Regions from separate parts of the Oceanobacillus caeni genome, predicted to be linked through region 1. Evidence: riboswitches for the same ligand, from Rfam matches in the RefSeq annotation. Region 1 holds a riboswitch; each other region holds the start of a gene.

Region 1 (8,007 bases):
ACTTGTTGCACCAAGAAAGGATCGAATATCCCCTTTCGTAATTACTAATACTGCACCAATAAATGACAGTAGCACACATAATAAAGTGAATCGATGGGGACTCTTTCTAGAGAGCATCCAAACAATCACAATGGATATCATCGGCATCAATGATTCCATAATGGATGCTACCATTATACCTGATTCACCTAATAAATCCTCCCCCCAAAAGATAAAAAGATTATAAACCGTAAACGCCATTGTGCCAAAAAACCATAATGGAAGACCTTTTCCTTCCAATCGAAAAGCCTTTTTTCCTTCTTTCCACCATAGTATTGGTACCAAAATAATCGTAACAGATACATAACGAATGATTGTAAAATAGAAAGGATCCATATATTGGAAAGCTCCATGTGCTACAGGAAACATTGCACCCCATGAAACTGCAGAAATAAAACACAAAAAAGCCCCTAACAACACACTATTTTTCAATTCCCCTTTGCTCCCTTCAACTAAATGATCTACTCTCATATTCTATGATTTTTGTTATCTTGTAAAATGAATAATAATAATGATTTCCATCATTAATCGTGATATCATACAATTAAAATACGAAAATAGGAAAGGGGCAAAATAGTGGAGTTTAAGGACTTAGAGATTTTTCAGAAAGTAGCCGAAAAAGGAACGATTACAGCGGCAGCCAAAGAGTTCAGCTATGTGCAATCGAATATTACGTCGAGGATTCATAAACTTGAAACGGAATTGAATACCCCTTTATTTAACCGACATCGGCGTGGGATGAGTCTAACACCAGAAGGAAAAAAGTTATTGAATTATTGTAACCAAATTTTATTGTTAACTAATGAAATGAAGAAAGCCGTTCAAAGTAAAAAGGAACCGTCTGGAAAATTAGAAATCGGTACCGTTGAAACCGTCATTCATTTACCGCAAATTTTATCAAACTATATAAAGAAATATAAAAATGTTGATTTGTCGGTAGTTACCGGAGTTACAGAAACCTTAGAAGAAAAAGTATTAAATCATAAATTGGACGGAGCCTTCGTGACAGAATCCGAATTTCACCCAGATCTTATATCACATGAAGTGTTTCAAGAGGAGCTTGTTTTAATTTCAGATAATCGTGCATCTACGTTAGAGGATTTGAAAGCGGAACCGTTCTTATGCTTTAGTGAAGGCTGTGGATACCGAGCACGCTTAGAAGCCTGGTATAGAGACCAAAACATTACTCCAAAAAAGGTAATGGAATTCGGCACATTAGAAACCATCCTTCGTAGTGTTGCCGTGGGACTTGGCGTTACATTTGTTCCAAGGTCAGCAACTACCCATTTTGAAGAAAATGGGCTCATCCAGTGTCATACTCTTCCAGATCAATATAGTAAGATTAAAACAGTCTTTATAAGAAGAGCCGATACTTTCTTAACTTCAACAATCAGAACATTTATCGAAACGATTGAAACAAATAAACAAGCGCCAATAACACCTATATAGAAGTCTTCCATCAGTGGGGGTTTTTCTTCAGCCCTCACGGATGGTTAGTCGCAACTTATAAATATCCTAAACTAACCACAAATAAATATTGAATTAGATGCACTTTTAAAAAAACATTGACTTATCTACTATATATACTTACAATTATACAAAGTAAACATATCAGGATTCTTATCAAGAGAGGCGGAGGGACTGACCCTATGAAGTCTCAGCAACCAGCAAATTTTTGTATGGTGCTAATTTCAGAAGAATACTTAGTATTCTAGAGATGAGTAAATATAGGTCGCCCGGAATGATGTCCATTTCTGCCCTCCTCTCATCTTCTTGAGACGAGGGCTTTTCCTATTCAGCAGTAAACCATTTCATTATGAATCTTAAACACGGGATATCAGTACTCGTGTTTAGGATATCGGTAAACACCACGGAGATATCAGTACTCGTGTGTAAGATATCAGTAAACACCATGGAGATGTCAGCACTCGTGAGCAAAATATCAGGATACTTCACGCAGTATCAGCGCCCGCGTGCAAGATTTCAGGATACAATATATCGGAGGGAATATAATTGAAACTTACAGAACTTTATTCATTTGAAAAGAGAAAGAATCTTCTGCAACAAACAGTGGAGCCTTTTAAAGAACGTGCAAGCAAACATGACAATGAAGCAAGTTTTCCATTCGAAAATATAGAGGATTTAAAGAAAATTGCTTATCACACGCTTACGATTCCAAAAGAATACGGGGGACCCGGAATCACTTTAACGGAAATGTTAAAATACCAAGAAACAATCGCTAAAGCTGATGGTTCAACAGCACTGGCTATTGGCTGGCATATGGGACTTACGAAACATAATGGGGAAAATAATAGCTGGGAGAAAGAAAAATATACAGATTTTGCGGAGGATGTTATTACTAATGGCGCACTAATTAACCATGCGATTACGGAACCTGCAACTGGAAGTCCTCAACGTGGAGGCAAACCAGAAACAATTGCCGTAAAAAATGCTTCTGGATGGAAGATTAATGGCAGAAAGACATTTACAACCTTAGCACCTGCACTACATTATTTTGTAGTTGCTGCTTCCATTGAAGGTTCAGATAAAATTGGCCATTTTCTCATCAAACGTGACATTACAGGAGTAACCATCGACGAAACATGGGATTCCATCGCCATGCGTGGAACTGGTAGTCATGATCTTATTTTAGAAAATGTTCAAGTGAATGATGATGACTTAGTAGAATACCGTGAAGACTCCAATAATCAACCTGCATCGTGGATATTACATATACCGGCATGTTATTTGGGGATTGCTAAAGCAGCACAGGAAGAAGCGGTGAAATTCGCCACTACCTACTCTCCGAACAGTATTAAAGGAACTATTTCAGAATTACCGAACGTGAAGCAAAAATTAGGCGAAATAGAGCTTTATCTGTTAGAAGCAGAGAATTTTCTATACAGTATATCAAGAAAATGGGACGAAAGTGGTCAAGCAGTTCGCCAAAAGATGGCAATAGATATTAACGCAGCCAAAGTATCTGTTGTGGATAAGGCAATAAAAATAGTTGATTTAGCCATGAGGGTAGTTGGTGCACGAGGTTTATCTAAGAAAAGCCCTCTACAACGTTATTATCGCGATGTTCGAGCCGGTCTACATAATCCCCCGATGGATGATATGATCATGATGCAGCTTGCAAAGAAATCTATCACGGACTTTCAATTGTTTAAGAACAAAGTTACCACATATATATAATTTTGATGAGGTGGTATTAGGATGACGCTATACCACCTTTTAATAACGATACACATTTCCACACCTTAAAATATACCAGCCTTTAGACGTTTTACCGATTTCCATATTTATTCTTCAACCTTCCTGACATAAATCAGAAATTCCCTTTGTAACTAGGACTGGACCTATCACCTCAGTACCATCAAAATCATCTTCTAGCCATAACTTCCCTCTCTCTATCTCATTTACTAAAAAGGAACTATTGATGATATCTTCGTATTGTAAATCTGAAAAATTTGTTGATGGATTAGCTGAGCATGCTTTCCAACTTTTGATAAATCTATTACTTCTTCAAAATAATCTTGATAATCATCCTTGCTGTAATTTTTTTCATTCATCCATTTTGAAATTTTTTTCATGACACGGACCGCTTTTTTATTAGTCATTCCGGTTCCATTACTTTACGAATCAAAAAATAGTTCCGGGGCTGAGGAAAGTCCCCGTTTATAGAAGTCGATGGTTAGTGGCACTTATACAAATCTTTACAGCGTGCGATTAACCAGATCCCCATAATTGGGAATATTTTACTCTCACACTTTCCAAAAAAATGGTTTTTCACTTGTGAAATAGTGAGTAAATTGGTATAATAGAGTTGTAGAAAGATAGTAATCCTTTTTAACATGCACTTAGATTATTTAGGGGGTTTTAAAATGAAAGCAGCAGTTTGGTATGGAAAAAAAGATATTCGTGTAGAAAATGTGGAACCGAAAGCACTCCAATCAGATGAAATTCAGGTTAGAGTTGCATGGGCAGGTATTTGCGGTAGCGATTTACATGAATATGAAGAAGGACCTGTATTCATCCCAACTGAAGAAAATGATCCTTTGACTGGTGAAAAAGCGCCATTAACAATGGGACATGAATTTGCTGGTGTTGTGGAAGCTGTAGGATCAGATGTTACCAATTATAAAAAAGGGGACCGTGTAGTGATCAATCCTACCTTAACCTTTGGCAACAAACCGGAAGATTTAGACCCGTATGATGGATTTAGCTTTATTGGATTGCATGGTGATGGGGGATTTGCTTCCTATGTAAATGTTCCAGAAAGTGCTGTCTATACCCTACCTAAAACCCTAACATTGCAAGATGGAGCACTTGTTGAACCGACAGCTGTTGCAGTGCAAGCGATTAAAGAAGGAGACATGCGGCTTGGTGACACGGTAGCCGTTTTTGGTGCTGGTCCAATCGGGTTGCTAACCATTATTGCCGCAAAAGCAGCTGGTGCAAGTAAGATTATTGCTTTAGACTTATCAGAAACTCGTTTGCAAAAAGCAAAAGAATTAGGGGCAACTCACATTATCAATTCTGGAGAAACAGATCCTGTACAAGCCATTAAAGCAATAGTGCCTGATGGCGTTGATGTTAGCTTTGAGGTTGCTGGGGTCGCACCAACTTTCAAACAAGCTATTGATGCAACCAAAGCACGTGGTACCATGGTCATCGTATCCATTTTTGCCCGTTCTATTGATTGGAATCCAATGCATTTAACCAATACAGGTGTGAAAGTAACATCATCTATCGCTTACACACCAACAAGTTTCCAACAAACAGTAGATTTAATGGGAACTGGACAATTGAAACCACAAGGAATTATTACAGATCAAATTCAATTAGATGACATTGTTGAAAAGGGATTTGAAGCATTAACAAATGATAAATCACAAGCTAAAATTCTAGTAGAATTAAGCGGTGAAAAATAAAGTATCCTAAAACAATTGGACTCATAACGTATAAACAACAAGATTCATCGTGTCGGCTGATACGATGAATCTTGTTGTTTTTTTAAATAAATTGTTAGAGAAAAATTTTATATTTTCCTGTGGACAGGCAACCTCGAAATGCGATTTGAGTTAGCGTTTTGATTTATACCTCTTTCCCAGTTTCCTTAAGTCGAATCTAATTCCCTGTATCTTTGTTAACCGATTATATATGCCTATTCCATTTCGGGGCACTTATCATAATCTGATATAGGAGACTAGAAAGGAGATAGTAAAATGAGTCCTAAGCTTACCAAATTTGTTGATTCACTTCCTATCCCTGAAACATTACAGCCTGTTAACAAGGATAAAAGCGGTGCTTATTATGAAGTAACCATGGAAGAGTTCAGTCAAAAACTACATCGAGACTTACCACCGACTCGTTTGTGGGGGTATAATGGCCAGTTTCCAGGACCTACATTCGAGGTTCAGCGAAATGATCCTATTCAAGTCAAATGGATCAACAATCTCCCACAAAAACATCTACTTCCCATTGATCAATCTATCTTTCATGAACTTGGAGGCAATTTACCGGAAGTCCGAACCGTAACTCATTTGCATGGTAGTGAAACCACTTCTGATAGTGATGGTTACCCGGAAGCGTGGTTCACAAATGGATTTGAAGAGGTGGGGCCTTTTTTTAAAAGGAAAGTCTATGAATACCCAAATCACCAACGGGCAGCTGCATTATGGTATCACGACCATGCGATGGGTATTACGAGACTGAATGTTTATGCAGGACTTGCGGGTATGTATATTATTCGAGACAGGAAAGAGCAATCCTTCTCATTACCAGCAGGAAAATACGAAATCCCACTCATCATTCAAGATCGTTCTTTTCAGAATGATGGTTCACTCTTTTACCCTAGCCAACCAAATAACCCACCAGAAAATTTACCAAACCCCTCGATTACACCATTCTTTCTTGGTGATAAAATTGTTGTAAATGGAAAAGTATGGCCATTTTTGGAGGTTGAGCCAAGAAAATATCGGCTACGTATCTTAAATGCTTCCAATACCCGTGCCTATCAATTGTACCTCGACTCTGAGCAGCCTTTTTATCAAATTGGTACAGATGGAGGATTACTCTCAAAAACGATAGAAATTGAAAAGATATCTATAGAGCCTGCAGAACGTATTGATGTTATTATTGACTTTTCAAAATATGAGGGAGAAACAATCATTTTAAAGAATGATTTAGGTCCAAATGCTGATCCAGAAGACGAAACAGATGACATCATGCAATTTAGGGTACGTTTGCCTCTTTCAGAAGATGATCGACATCGTATTCCAAAGCATCTAGCACCTATCCCCTCCTTAAAAGGCAATAAAATTACGGCAATTAGAACATTAAAATTAAACGGAACAACAGATGAATGGGGAAGACCGTTGCTTCTCCTTAATAATAAGAGGTGGATGGACCCTGTGACAGAATTGCCACTATTGGGAACGACAGAAATTTGGTCTCTTATGAACATTACTAATTTCACCCATCCCATTCATATCCATTTAATTCAATTTCAAATTTTAGACCGCCGTCCTTTCAATCTCGATCTTTATCAGTCGAATGGGCAAATTGTTTATACAGGAGGAGCAAGACCACCAGAGCCAAATGAACGAGGTTGGAAAGATACCGTAGCAGCACATTCAGCAGAAATAACCCGTGTCATTATGAGATTCGCTCCATATACAGGGGATTATGTATGGCATTGTCACATTTTAGAGCACGAAGATTACGAGATGATGCGCCCATTTACGGTTGTTGAATCAGATAAAACTGATGAAAGCGACTAAACTTAGGTGACCTTGTTTAATAGTGAAAGTGGATTTAATGGTTTTCTGTATGAATGCTGATATTCCTTAAGTGAGTGCTGATATCTTGTGATGATTACTGATATCTCGTAAGTGTGTGCTTATATCTTGGTATGAATACTGATATCTCGTAAGTGTGTGCTGATATCTTGTGATGATTACTGATATACCGTAAGTGTATGCTGATATCTTGTGATGATTACTGATATTCCGTAAGTGTGTGCTGATATCTTGTGATGATTACTGATATACCGTAAGTGTGTGCTGATATCTTGTGATGATTACTGATATTCCGTAAGTGTGTGCTGATATCTTGTGATGGATACTGATATACCGTAAGTGTGTGCTGATATCTTGTGATGATTACTGATATCTCGTAAGCGGGTGCTGATATCTTGAGATGATTACTGATATACCGTAAGTGTGTGCTGATATCTTGTGATGATTACTGATATTCCGTGAGCGAGTACTGATATCTTAATATGAATACTAATATACCGTAAGCGAGTGCTGATATCTTAATATGAATATAAGGAATACTAATATACCGTAAGCGAGTGCCGATATCTCATAAGTGAATGCTAATAACTAAGTACAGAGCGATCATGAATCCAAACGAGATTCCCCGCATTAGCTGAAGCGGGGAATCTATTAAGTATGGGGTTTTTTAATAGTTTCAATCCCAAATATCATTAAAGCTTGGGTCTAGCTAAAAGTAAAAAGCTTTCCATAAATTGATTTAACTTATGGAAAGCCTTTTTCAGCTTCCTTTCGGCTCTACCTCACAACGGGACCACGAATATAGGAGATAGGTAAACCGATCCAATTGAATCGCACCTTATTTTTCCAATGCCTGTTGAATTTCCTTAACTCTATCTTTACTTATTTTAGTAAATTCTATTACCTCACCAACTGTCATACCCTTTTTTTAAAAGACGGCGAGCTATTGCTTCTTTTTCTTCCTCCGCACCTTTCCGTATTCCTTCTTTTCTCCCCTCTTCTCTTCCTTCTTTCAGGCCTTTCTGTCTACCTTCCTTTATAGCTTTCTCTTTTGCTTCTTGTAATCGAAGTTCCGCCTCACGCTGGGCAGCCTCTTCGTCTTTTATACGATTCAAACGTGATTCATAAGCAAGATATTGTTCCTGGGTCATACTTAGTTCTT
Region 2 (8,007 bases), on a different contig from region 1:
CCAAGGTGTGTAATTTCTAATGCTCTCGCGCCAATTCATCTTTTAGCTCACTTCTTTTTCTTGTATTTTGTTTTTATCCCACCTCAAGCTTCCGGTAGGTAAAAGATCAACTTCCCGTATTGGTCCCATCAGTGGGGGATAAAGGGAAGTCCTCTTTATCATAACTGATATAAGTGGTTTATCTCAAGAGCAGATGTTGTTTGTATTAGTAATGTGTTTGCAAAGTTCTTTAACTTCTTATTGTTGAACATGAACTTATAATTCCATTCTAAACATTCGATGTTAGTAAGACTCCCACCTCAAGTTTCTTGGGAACAAAAAGGGTAGGTGGGAGTCCGATAAGTGCGAATAACTATAAGTGCAGGATGAAGGCCCTCCTCTGATGGAAGACTTCTTTATAATTTTGGTATAATTATTTAGGAATACTTGCGGTACATTAACAAAATATATAGTTAGTGGAAATTTTACTTTTAGTCAAAGATAGGGGAGAAGTTCATGGAGTCAATATGGCTAGAGTATGGTTGGACTTTATTAATACTAATTGGATTGGAAGGAATGTTGTCGGCTGATAATGCCCTTGTTCTAGCCATTATTGCCAAGCATTTACCCGAAGAACAGAAAAAAAGAGCTATAAATTACGGAATCATTATGGCCTTCGCTTTTCGATTTGTTGCACTCTTTGCTATTTCCTTTATTGCTAATGTCTGGCAGATACAAGCGATAGGAGCGGCTTATCTTCTTTACTTAGGATTAAAGCATGTCATCAAGGCACGGTTTGGGAAAGAAAATAAGGATATTCATAAAGAAGATGAGAAGGAATCAGCTGGTAAAGGCTTTTGGCCCACAGTAGGGAAAATCGCATTAGCTGACTTAGCCTTTGCGATTGATTCGATTCTAGCTGCAGTTGCTCTTGCCCTTGGTCTTCCAGATTCACCGTTAGATAATTTTGGAGGAATGGATGGAGGACAATTTATTATTGTACTTCTTGGAGGAATTGCTGGACTTATCTTGATTAAGTTTGCAGCAACCTGGTTTGTGCAACTTCTTGAAAAACGTCCAGCATTAGAAACAACAGCATATGTAATTGTTGCGTGGGTTGGGGTCAAACTGGCGGTTATTACTCTCGCCCATGAGGATATAGGTGTTCTAGATCATGATTTTCCTCACAGTACCATTTGGACGATAATCTTCTATGGTGTATTAGTTGGTATTGCCCTAATTGGTTGGTTTGCACCTAGTAATAAGTCGAGGTAAAAAATAAGACCTTAGTGTTCATACGAAGAACCATATATTAAAGAAAGTTAAACCCGATAAGCATTTGATTGCTTGTTGGGTTTAACTCGTTACTCAGTCGGGCGAATCCTTAATCGTTACAAAAAATTCATTACTAATCTAGCCTGGTTTACTTAATTCCTTCCTAAAGTTTCCTTATTCCGTTTTTAATCTCTTTCCACTCGAATTTCCCTTCAAAATCATACATGTGCATGTTGAATGTGCAACGAGGCTATGCTTTTCATCGTATACATGACATTCCAGTAATCCGACTGTGGAACCTTTCTTTATTAATTTTCCCTCAGCTCGAAGTTTCGATTGAAAAATAGGTTTAAGAAAATTTAGTTTAATATCCATTGTCGTAAAAAGTTCATCCTCGGCAAGCGTGCTCGAAAAAGCATAACCCATTGCTGCGTCAGCTATATCGCATAATATCCCGCCGTGTAATGTACCCATGGGATTATGAAGTCTTTCAGAAGCTTCCAATTCTATAACAACTCTTCCTTCCTCAGCCTCTACGACATTAAACCCAAGTACCTGTGCGACTGGTGGACCAGGAATTTCTCCTGTTATCATTTTCTTTAAACCTTCTAGCTTATTCATTATTAATTTTCTCCCTCCACTTTTAAGAATAAAACTAACCCCTTTGAAAGAATATTACCATTATTAGAAAGATTAGTTAACAATAATTTAATTATTTGGATAAGTATCAAATTGTCTATGCCACAAAAGAGCGCCGTTCGTGGAATATAAAACTTATACTTGCATTATTCGTATGTAGTAGAAAAGCCGAGGTAATATATCTTGAGGACTATAAATATAATCAATATTATTAATAAACCTTTTTATCCGCTTGTATATTTCAAGGAATCGAAAGCCTAAGGTTTAAATGAAAGTAGATTGGATGTAATACGGAAACTATTTTAGATATTAAGATAACGGGTAAATTCCTTATATAGGAATAAATCAAAGATAGTTATTAAGGGTTTTAGACATGTTGCGCGTCTATAGTTAAAAATCTAAAAAGGGAGATTTCATATGGAAAATGATTGGGATATAGTACGAGATTCGCTTTCTGAAATTACCGTTTTTTCAAATCCAAACAACGAACCTGTAACAATAAGTGGTCATGCTAAAGATTTGAAGTGTATAGGGGTCGGGACAGATGCGGCCGTGTTTCAATCTTTAAAAGTTCCAGCTTTTGCATTTAAAAAATATGCAATAAACAAAGTAGATAAAGTAAAAGCTGAAGCAGAAGTTTATAAGAAATTAGGAAATTCTCCTTTCTTTTCAACCTGTTTTGCTTCCTACGACGATTACCTCGTTCTGAGCTACGAGGAAGGAAATACACTCTTTGATTGCGTTCTACAAGGGATTCATATCCCTGAACAAGTGATAGATGACGTGGAGGCAGCAAGAGAATATGTTCGTTCAAAGGGACTTAATCCACGTGATATTCATTTGAAAAATATTTTATTACAAAATGGAAGGGCCAAAATACTAGATGTCTCCGAATACATTCAACCAGGTAATGATTTTAGGTGGGAGCATCTAAAAAAAGGATATGAGCAATACTATCATTTGATTGATGGGAATTCTGTACCGTTTTGGTTAGTAGAAACGGTTCGAAAGTGGTATAACCAGCGGAATAAATATTTTTCTTCCTATGAGGATTTTCTGAAGGCTATTTTGAATATCCTAAAAAAATAAGAAGACCAATCTGCTTAAAAGTATGGTGAAATAATTTTGCACTGAAAAAATCGTATGTAAGGTAAAAAAATTAACGAATAAAAAGAAGACATAACTAGTAATAATACCAGTTGTGCCTTCTAAGATAGAGATGGGTCGCCCAGGGTCCCCTTGGTTAAAGTAATTGTTTCATGTCCGAGTTATGTTCGGGCTGAATTGTCTTATTACTTTTGAAACTATCATCGGGGCCAAAAACTGCACCAATAATGGCACCAAGGATATACCCAGTCGTTGCTCCGGTAGAACCGGCAATCTTGCTACCTATGTAACTACCGTATGCAGCACCACTCATTGCCCCATGTCGAGAGCAACCAATGACAATGGAATCATCGCCAGTGTGGATACTGCTCTGAAAATCATTCATATCTTCAATCCTCTCTACTTACTCCTTACTGTTATTTCCAATATTAGGTAAAACTATACAAAAATATTTTCAAAGTTAACTATGACGGGTTGGTATGGGATGTTTTATTAAAGTTCACGGGAAAATGGCTGATATTCGCATTTTGGTATTGGGAATACTGGATTCACGAAAATCATGTTGAATTTAAAATTCTATGAAAGTCAGATCTTATGAAAATAAATGCAACTTATTGCAAGCATTGACGAATTATTTTCTCTGAATTATACTATATAACGTAAAGAGTTTGACTTTTTCCCTTTTACCTTCAAGTAAATGTAAGCGATTTATTTTTTGGGCAAATAGAAATATGTAATTATTATTTATAGTACGGTAAATGATATCGCTAATACTTGGGAGGAAAATTGGAAAAACGGGATTCATCGTCCCACTCCATTCTAACCTTTGAAACTTATCTTTTAGGGGGTATTGTTTGACGGACGGATACGTTTGATTAAAGGTCTGGGAATGGGCAGGATTCCTTGACTTAGTAAGTTTCTAAGTTTAGAAATGGAGAAAATGTAGAAGGATAGGGAAAGAAGACATAATTTGCTTATATGGCAGGTTATGTCTTTTTTCTATTTATGCCACGATTAGTATATAAAAGATCATATAAGCTATAATGGCCTCCCCTGTACATATATTTCTAAAAATTTACACTAGATTAAAGGTTCTATTTATGGTAATATTTTAAATTAAATAACTAGAGGAGTATTCACACTCTTTCGGCAACTTTGGAGGGAACAAGTATGAGAACATTAGGGAAGATTAGTAACTTTGCAACAAGCACATTTGCGCTATGGGTTATTCTTTTTGCAGTGCTTAGCTTCTTTGTTCCACAAGTATTTGCGTGGATAGCACCGCATGTGTCGCTTTTATTAGGAATTATTATGTTCGGAATGGGACTCACCCTGAGTGTAGATGACTTTAAGGGCGTTTTTCTGGCTCCGAAAAGTGTTCTGGTCGGTGTAGTTGCACAGTATACCATCATGCCATTAACGGCTTTTGGACTTGCACATGCATTTAATTTATCGCCAGAAATAGCAGCGGGGGTTATTTTAGTTGGTTGCTGTCCTGGAGGTACGTCTTCTAATGTCATGACGTTTATGGCTAAAGGGAACACAGCATTATCCGTAACGGTAACAGCGTTATCAACATTGCTTGCACCAATTTTAACTCCGTCATTGACTTATTTGTTTGCCAGTCAATGGCTTTCCGTGTCATTCATGGACATGTTCTTGTCGATTGTCCAAGTCGTCTTATTACCAATCGTTTTAGGTGTAGTTATCCGGATGCTATTTAGCAAACAGGTCAGTAAAAGTGTGGAAGTATTACCACTCATTTCAGTCATTGGAATTGTAGGAGTAGCTTCAGCAGTTGTGGCTGTAAATAAAGAATCGATTATGACTTCAGGACTTCTCATTTTTGCAGTCGTCGTACTACATAATTGTTTAGGATATTTGTTCGGGTACTTACTCGCGAAGGCAATCAAACTTAATTTTAAAGATCAAAAAGCAATTTCTATCGAAGTTGGCATGCAAAATTCAGGACTTGCCGCGTCGCTTGGGCTTGCTCATTTCTCGCCAATTGCAGCCGTTCCTGGTGCAATCTTTAGTGTTTGGCATAATATCTCAGGTCCACTCCTTGCAAACTGGTGGGGGAAGAAAGAGCAAGCTGAACCTGGTGTTAAGAAAACTGCATAAGTTTATTTGCTGCTCTTGTATGGTGAAGTATGTATTCTTCACCATACAAGAAAGTTTGACCTATCAACCAAGATATTGTTTCTGTGGGTAATAGTGAATTAGGCCAAAGGTTCTAATTTTTTTGGTGACAATATCCCTGTTGATAAAAAAGTCCTTTTCTGAAAATTTCCTGTTGACAGATTCTTTTAGGTTATGTAAGATGTTATTAATTCTTACTAATTGAATATGTTTTCCTTATCAAGAGTCGGGGTAGGAACCTGGTCCGTGGATCCCGCAGCAACCATTACTAAAGTAATAAGGTGCTAATTCCAGCAAGCAGATGCTTGAACGATGAGGGTTGGTATATATGACCTCTTCTCATCAGAAGGGGTTTTTTGTTTCCTGTTTTCCTGGAAGGGGACTCAAACAGAAATTCTTTTATTCATAATTCCGATTAAACATATTGGAAAAATAATATTCTTAGTAAGAAAAAATGTAAAGGGAGAGATTTAGAATGACAATTACAAAAACAGATAGCTTGTATAAGAAGGAATATTTCGGAAGGATTTTTGAATTAAAGGAATATGCACCAGAGGCTTTCGAAACTTTTTTCAAATTTAATGATCAAGCATTAGCAGAAGGAAAGCTTTCGGTTAAATTAAAGGAATTAATTGCAGTGGCGGTTGCGCATATTACAGGTTGCCCGTATTGCATTGATTTACATGTTGGAAACGCAAAGAAAAATGATTCCTCGAAAGAAGAAGTTGCAGAGGCAATTTTTGTTGCGACTACACTGAAAGCTGGTTCTGCTTTGGCACATGGTGTGAATGGACTGAACGCTTTTGACAATAGTGGAGATGAGGATTTCTATAAAGCATCTTATTTTAATCGCTTGAAAGAATTTAATGCATTAAGCGAAGAAACGTTCCAGGCTTTTGTGAATTTTGATGGAAAAGCAATAAAAGCTGGAAAATTATCCGTAAAAGAAAAAGAACTAATTGCAGTAGCATCTGCACATACAACAGGTTGTGCATATTGCATTGATGTACATACCAAAAATGCGAAGAAAGCTGGGGCAGACTTAGAAGAAATTTCAGAGGCGATTTTCGTTGCAGTTGCGCTTAAAGCAGGTTCTGCAATTGCTCATAGTGTAAATGCGCTAAATGCTTATGATGAGAAATAAGAAAAGGAGAGATACGCATTGAGTAAAAGGAAACAGATTCATTTAAACGGTTTTGTGCAAAATTCACCTTCTCCACATTCTACTGGATTATGGAAACACGAAAAAGATCAAGGAACGAAACATAATCGATTAGAGTTTTGGACGGAAACAGCGAAAGTATTAGAACGTGGGAAATTTGATGCGGTCTTTATTGCGGATGTATTAGGAACCTATTCGGTTTATGGAAACAGCCATGATGCAGCGGTACGTCATGCCGTACAACTTCCTGCACATGACCCATTGTTAATTATTTCCGCAATGGCTCAAGTCACGGAGCATATTGGCTTCGCACCGACAGTTTCAGCCACATATGCACAGCCATATGCATTGGCACGCCAATTATCTACCCTCGATCATTTAACAGAAGGTCGTGTAGCGTGGAATGTAGTGACTTCGTATTTGGAAAGTGAAGCTATTAATCTAGGATTATCTGGACGTCTCCCGAAAAATCAGCGCTACGATCGTGCAGATGAATTTTTAGAAGTAGTTTATAAACTTTGGGAGCATAGCTGGGAAGATGATGCGGTTGTTTATGATCGGGAAGGGGATGTTTTTGCCGATCCTGAAAAGGTTCATGCCATCAATCATGAAGGTGAATTTTTCCATGTACCAGGAATTCATTTGACGGAACCGTCACCACAACGGACTCCGGTGTTATTCCAAGCTGGTGCATCCCCTAAAGGGCGTGACTTTGCGGCAAAACATGCGGAAGCCGTTTTTACGAAAGGTCATTCTTTAGAGGCGTTGAAAAATTACTCCGAAGATCTTCGTAAACGTACGGTTGCTCAAGGTAGAAATGCGGATGATATTCGTATCTTCCCGATGGTTCTTCCAATTATCGGCTCCACAGAGGAAGAAGCGTATGCGAAATATGAGGATTTAAAAAATCATGTTAGTTATGAAGGGACGGCAGCACTTCTTTCTGGGCATACGGGAATTGACTTTTCGAAATATGATCCAGATCAATACATTGAAGACATTGAAACAGATGCAGTTCAAGGTAATTTAGATATGTACACGAAAGATCCAAATAAGAAGTGGACGTTACGGGAAGCAATACAAAATCATGGGCTTGGTAATGGAACCGTGAAATTTGTCGGAACACCTGAACAAATTGCAGATCGTATTGAGGAATGGACGACAGAAGGGGATGTAGATGGTTTTAACATTGCACAGAGTTATTCATTAGAAACATTCCGTGAGTTTGTGGATCATGTTGTTCCAGAATTACAAAAACGTGGCATTTATCGAACCGAATATGAAGGAAAAACATTGCGAGAAAACTTATTCGGTACAGGGTCACCTTATTTACCTGACAACCATCCGGCGAAAAAGGTGTCTCCATTAGTGAAATAGTTAATCCTTACGTTTCTAGCTAAAGCGCCCTGCGCAACCTTTTGTGATAGTGCGATGAGCCTCAGGGGGCGCTTAAGCCTTTCATTGGCAGGTAGGAAAGTATAAAAATCTTTCCTGTCTGCATAAGTGCAACTAAGGCATTCGCCCAACCTAATAGCGAATGCCAAGTTTTCTAAAAAGGGGTAACGTGATGAATACAGTAACATTATATACGTGGGTTGGATTCCTTTTATTTCTAGGTATTATGTTGGCACTTGGATATATTGGGACTAAACAAACGAAAAGTGTTCGTGATTTTGCGATAGGCGGGGGACTTGGCCCAGTTG
Region 3 (5,678 bases), on a different contig from region 1:
ATTTTTTATGAATAATTAAGGTTATAACATGTTATATTTTCTATACCCTTATATTTTATTCAATAACATATGATTTAAACAAGAAAGAAGAAAAAGAGTTTAAGTCTTTTTTTACAAGATAAGATATATTAGAATAATTAAAATAGCAGAGCAAATTCAAGTACGAATTGCCCTGCTATTTTTGTATGATTTTCAGTTTTAGTGTTGTAAGCTCCCTTCTAATTACACAAGAGCTGCTTCGTTTATATTACCCCTTAATCGATTTAGTTCATCGTATGGATTTTTGCCAGAAATTACAGTAATTCCATTTGCTTTTTCAACGAAATCAAAGGATTCTTCATCTTCAATCCAAAGAATTTTTACTTGTTTATTCTCAAGATCTTCAATGGAAGAAGCAGATAGGGATGCACTTTTAACCCATAAAGCATCTACTTCATTTGGAATTTCTGCTAAGTTGTTAATAGAAACAATTTGAAACCCGAGTTTTTGTAACTTTGTTGCCGCTTCACTGTTGGAAACAGTTGTTGCAATTACTTTCTTTCTAATTCCTCCATTACGGTCAAATGGGGAAGAGAGTAACCATTTAATTGCGTCCTCTTCTGTTTCTTTAATAACTGGAGCTTCACCAGTAGCTTTTACAATAGCTTGGTCTAGGTCTTTTAAGATGTCATCTGTTGATTCAAGCCCAATAGATAGACGAACAAGTTCTTCAGATGTACCGCTCTTCTTCAAGTCTTCAGCACTTAATTGTTGGTGAGTAGTAGAAGCTGGATGGATAATTAGTGATTTCGCATCCCCAACGTTTGCAACGTGAGATAATAATTTAATATTGTCAATAAGCTTTCTTCCTACCTCACGTCCACCTTTAATACCGAACGTAATGATTGAACCGAAACTATCCTTCAGGTATTTTTTCGCCTTTTCGTGGGATGGGTGATTTTCTAATCCAGGATAGTTAACCCACTCGACTGCTGGGTGATTGTTTAGGTATTCGGCAACTACTTGTGCATTTTTCGTATGTTGCTTAATGCGTAAATGTAAGGTCTCCAATCCTTGTAAAAATAGGAAAGCATTTTGTGGACTTAAACACGCGCCTATGTCACGTAATAATTGGACACGTAATTTTGTAATAAATGCTGCTGGGCCAAGGTCTGCATATTTTAACCCATTATAGCTTTCATCAGGTTCTGTAAACCCTGGGAATTTCCCATTCCCCCAATCAAAACGTCCACCATCTACAACGACACCGCCAATGGTAGTACCATGACCACCAATCCATTTTGTGGCGGAATGTACAACGATATCTGCCCCCCATGAGATTGGTTTTGTAACGTATGGAGTTGCAAATGTGTTATCAATGATTAACGGAATTCCATTCTCATGAGCAATGTCCGCAATGGTTTCTACATCGAATACTTGTAAACTTGGATTTGTAATAATTTCACCAAAAACGGCCTTTGTTTTTTCGTTGATAGCAGCTCTTACTGCTTCAGGGTTTGTTCCATCTACAAATTTAACGTTGATGCCATACTTTGGAAGAGTATTAGCAAAAAGATTGTATGTACCACCATATAGGTTGCTGTCGGCCACAATCTCATCTCCGGCTTCTGCAATATTCAAAATAGCAAATGTTATGGCCGCCATTCCTGATGATAGCGACAGGGCACCAACACCATCTTCTAAAGCTGCTATTCGTTGTTCAAACGCATCCAATGTAGGATTCATGATTCGAGAGTAAATATTACCAGGTTCTGCTAAACCAAATAAATTTTGCGCATGCTCGGTATCACGGAAAACATAAGAAGTTGTTTGATAAATCGGAACCGCACGTGAGCCGGTTGTTGGATCAACCTCTTGACCTGCATGAAGTAATAATGTTTCAGGGTTTTGTAAATCGAATTTAGACATAGATAATTCCTCCTTGAGTGTTTGATTGGTATGTTACTATTCCAAATCTGGAGGTAGAGGGGATGAAAAAAAGCCCTCTTCCTAAGAAGAGGGCTTCTATTTATACAAATAGCCGATCCTCCTCTTATCTTCCAGTTCATGTGACCTGTAGGATTTAGCACCGTAGAAAAGTAAGAGTTACTAACTTTCAGGTTGCCGGGCTTCAAAGGGCCTATTCCCTCCACCGCTCTTGATAAGAGATTATTGATTAATGCTTAGTATAATGGTCGGGATTTTATTTGTCAATACATTTCAAAAAAATAAATAATTTTATCTTACCTCAAGCTTCTGGGGGAACAAAAAAGGTAGGTGGGAGATCAACTGTCCGTAAAAATCCGACTAAGGGGATGGAGGAAAACCTCCACAGATGGTTGTTCTTCTTTATACATTTAGTATTCTAACTATTGTATTTTCAGGGGCTTAAGTTTTTTTAAACCTATTCAATGAAACTTAACTAAATGCATATATATAAGTATGAAAATGGAAGGGGGATAAGGACGGATGGGAAAGAAATATAAACATATAGAAACAGCAATTATTCACGATGGTTATGAGGATAAAGAAATGTTAGGAAGTTTGGCACCACCCATTTTTCAGACGTCAACTTTTACATTTGATTCAGCAGAACAAGGGGAGTTGCGTTTTTCGGGGAAAGAAGATGGGTATATATATTCGAGACTTGGAAATCCTACTGTAACTATTTTGGAAAAAAAGATAGCTACGTTAGAAAATGGGGAGCGGGGACTAGCTTTTAGTTCAGGGATGGCAGCAGTCTCGGCTGTACTAATCGCCTTATCAAAAGCAAACGATCATATCTTATGCTCTTCAGGTTTATATGGGTGTACGTTTGGTCTTTTAACCATGATGAAGGATAAGTATAACATGAAAGTTGATTTTTCAAATATGGACACCGAAGAAGAAATCCGCTCCAAAGTAAAACCTGAAACAGCGGTCATTTATATTGAAACTCCGATTAACCCGACGATGCGTTTAGTAGATTTAGAAATGGTTTCAAAGGTTGCCAAGGAATTTGATATTCCAGTTGTTGTGGATAATACCTTTTCCACTCCTTATTTACAGAAACCACTTGATTTAGGTTGTGATGTTGTCATTCATAGTGCAACGAAATATATTGGCGGGCATGGAGATGTGATAGCAGGACTCGTGGTTGGGAAGAAGGAATTTGTGGATAAGGTTGCATTAACTACTTTAAAAGACATTGGTGGGGTTATGTCCCCGTTTGATGCCTGGCTTTTAATTCGTGGGTTAAAGACATTGCCTTTACGTATGGATCGCCATTGCGAAAATGCGAAGAAGATCATGGAACATCTCAAAAATCACCCGAAAGTGGATAACGTATTCTATCCACATGATTCAACAAATCCTGACTTCCGTATAGGGAAGAAACAAATGAGAAAAGGTGGGGGAATGGTATCTTTTGAGATTAAGGGAAACAAAAAAGATGCACAACAATTTCTTAATGCTTTATCGATGATAAAAATTGCGGTTAGTCTAGGTGACGCAGAATCACTCATTCAACATCCAGCAACGATGACTCATGCTGTAGTACCTGAAGAATCTCGTAAAAAGATGGGGATTACAGATCAATTAATTCGATTATCGGTTGGTTTGGAAGCATGGCCAGACATTTGGGACGATTTAAAACAAGCATTAGATCAGTTGAAATAAGGAATTGAATATCCACATGCCGAATCAAAGAAAGCGGGGATTGGGCGTGGTAGAATGGAATATGAAACAATATGGATGGAATACTAAACTTCAATGCATCGTTCTTATAATTAGTTAAATGAAGGAAAAGTAAGTATAATATGGATATATTATTCCTATAGGAAGAGGTGAAACAATGGGAATACTAACTTTTTTATTCGCTTTTATCATCGTAATGAACATTTTATTAGGTATTTCTATTGTTTTTCTTGAAAGGAAAAACCCACCATCGACTTGGGCTTGGTTAATGGTACTTTTATTTATTCCGATTTTAGGCTTTATCCTCTATTTAATTTTTGGCCGCTCCCTATATAGAAAACGTATTTTTACCTGGGATCGAAAAACATGGATAGCGTTCAGGAAGTCAGTAAAGGATCAGATGGGTGTTTTCCATAACCATCAGTTTCGGTTTAATAATCCGAATATGCAGGAGTATTCGGATATTGCCTACTTGCATCTACGAAATGATGATGCCGTTCTTACCCAGGATAATGATGTTCAAATTTTTACGGATGGAAAAAAAAAGTTTGATTCATTAATAGAGGACTTAGAAAAGGCGGAAGATCATATCCATCTTCAATATTATATAATACGAAATGATGAGCTCGGACAAAGAATTGCAAGAACATTAATAAGGAAAGCGAAGCAAGGAGTAGAAGTACGTGTACTATACGATGATTTGGGGTCTCGTTCGTTAAGTAAAAAATTCCTCCATAAACTTCGAAAGGAAGGGGTTCAGATTGAGGCATTTTTCCCTTCTACATTCTTAAAAATTAACTTTGAAATTAATTATCGGAATCACCGAAAAGCAGCCATCATTGATGGGAGGATTGCTTATATAGGTGGTTTTAATATTGGTGATGAATACCTTGGGAAAAAGAAAAAATTCGGTTACTGGCGTGATACCCATTTACGAATAGAGGGACATGCAGTAAATAGCATACAGACAAGGTTTGTTTTAGATTGGAACCATGCGTCAAGACGGGATATTTTATATAATAAACGTTATTATAATGCTAAACCTAGTGGTAATGTAGGAATGCAAATTGTTTCGAGTGGTCCGGATTCAGAGTTGGAACAAATAAAGTATGGTTACATTAAAATGATTTTATCAGCTAAGGAATATATTTACATTCAAACACCGTACTTTATTCCTGATAATAGTCTTTTTGACGCATTAAGAATTGCGGCATTTTCCGGTGTGAAGGTTAGGTTAATGATTCCGAATAAACCAGATCATCCATTTGTTTATTGGGCAACACTTTCTTATTCTGGAGAATTACTAGCTGCGGGTGCGGAAGTGTATATTTACCAAAATGGCTTTCTCCATGCCAAGACAATTGTAGTTGATGGAAAGATAGCCTCGGTGGGTACAGCAAATATTGATGTACGAAGTTTCCAACTTAATTTTGAAGTGAATGCATTTATTTATGACCAAGAAATCTCCAAACAATTAGTGGATGCCTTTAATCAAGATATAAAATTATCTACGCAGATGACGGAAAAACTATATAATAAACGTACGATCGGGATTCGATTTAAGGAGTCGATTTCTCGTTTAATTTCACCGGTACTATAATGGGAGGATATACACAGAAATGGAATTAGAAGCAAAGGCTTGTTCAGAATCAAGAGCAATAAAAACAACACTTGTACTTCCGCCAGATACGAATAATCATGGAACTCTTTTTGGTGGAAAGTTATTAGCACATATTGATGAGGTCTCGTCCATCGCTGCATTAAAGCATGCAAGAAAAAATGTTGTAACAGCATCCATGGACTCTGTTGACTTCTTATCCCCAGTAACATTAGGGCAAACAATCACAATAGAAGCATTTGTTACATATGCACACCGGACGTCTATGGAGATTTTCGTTAAGGTAGTAACAGAAAATGTAATAACGAGTGAAGAAAGAGTGTGTAATACCGCATTTTTAACGTTTGTGGCATTAGATGAAAATGGAAAACCAGATGTAGTTCCTGCCGTTTATCCAGAAACAGAA

The links. Region 1 has a riboswitch for S-adenosylmethionine ahead of ACFQ18_RS06880 (acyl-CoA dehydrogenase family protein). Riboswitches for the same ligand answer to the same signal wherever they lie in the genome.
Region 2: another riboswitch for S-adenosylmethionine. It lies ahead of ACFQ18_RS17085 (carboxymuconolactone decarboxylase family protein); the one in region 1 lies ahead of ACFQ18_RS06880 (acyl-CoA dehydrogenase family protein).
Region 3: another riboswitch for S-adenosylmethionine. It lies ahead of ACFQ18_RS17830 (PLP-dependent aspartate aminotransferase family protein); the one in region 1 lies ahead of ACFQ18_RS06880 (acyl-CoA dehydrogenase family protein).

The regions. Positions count from the first base shown of each region.
Region 1 covers NZ_JBHTKV010000006.1:145,238-153,244, forward strand. The annotation lists gene ACFQ18_RS06870 (DMT family transporter) at 1-471, opposite strand, end outside; gene ACFQ18_RS06875 (LysR substrate-binding domain-containing protein) at 616-1,488, shown strand; SAM riboswitch class I at 1,657-1,763, shown strand; gene ACFQ18_RS06880 (acyl-CoA dehydrogenase family protein) at 2,053-3,237, shown strand; gene ACFQ18_RS06885 (hypothetical protein) at 3,465-3,662, opposite strand; gene ACFQ18_RS06890 (2,3-butanediol dehydrogenase) at 3,927-4,976, shown strand; gene ACFQ18_RS06895 (multicopper oxidase family protein) at 5,271-6,827, shown strand; gene ACFQ18_RS06900 (hypothetical protein) at 7,751-7,996, opposite strand.
Region 2 covers NZ_JBHTKV010000041.1:7,590-15,596, reverse strand. The annotation lists gene ACFQ18_RS17115 (NUDIX hydrolase) at 1-39, opposite strand, end outside; gene ACFQ18_RS17110 (TerC family protein) at 496-1,254, shown strand; gene ACFQ18_RS17105 (PaaI family thioesterase) at 1,429-1,875, opposite strand; gene ACFQ18_RS17100 (serine/threonine protein kinase) at 2,311-2,982, shown strand; gene ACFQ18_RS17095 (glycine zipper 2TM domain-containing protein) at 3,137-3,385, opposite strand; gene ACFQ18_RS17090 (bile acid:sodium symporter family protein) at 4,171-5,124, shown strand; SAM riboswitch class I at 5,356-5,461, shown strand; gene ACFQ18_RS17085 (carboxymuconolactone decarboxylase family protein) at 5,618-6,286, shown strand; gene ACFQ18_RS17080 (LLM class flavin-dependent oxidoreductase) at 6,305-7,681, shown strand; gene ACFQ18_RS17075 (sodium:solute symporter family protein) at 7,872-8,007, shown strand, end outside.
Region 3 covers NZ_JBHTKV010000054.1:683-6,360, reverse strand. The annotation lists gene ACFQ18_RS17830 (PLP-dependent aspartate aminotransferase family protein) at 223-1,908, opposite strand; SAM riboswitch class I at 2,030-2,147, opposite strand; gene megL (methionine gamma-lyase) at 2,449-3,636, shown strand; gene cls (cardiolipin synthase) at 3,812-5,254, shown strand; gene ACFQ18_RS17815 (acyl-CoA thioesterase) at 5,274-5,678, shown strand, end outside.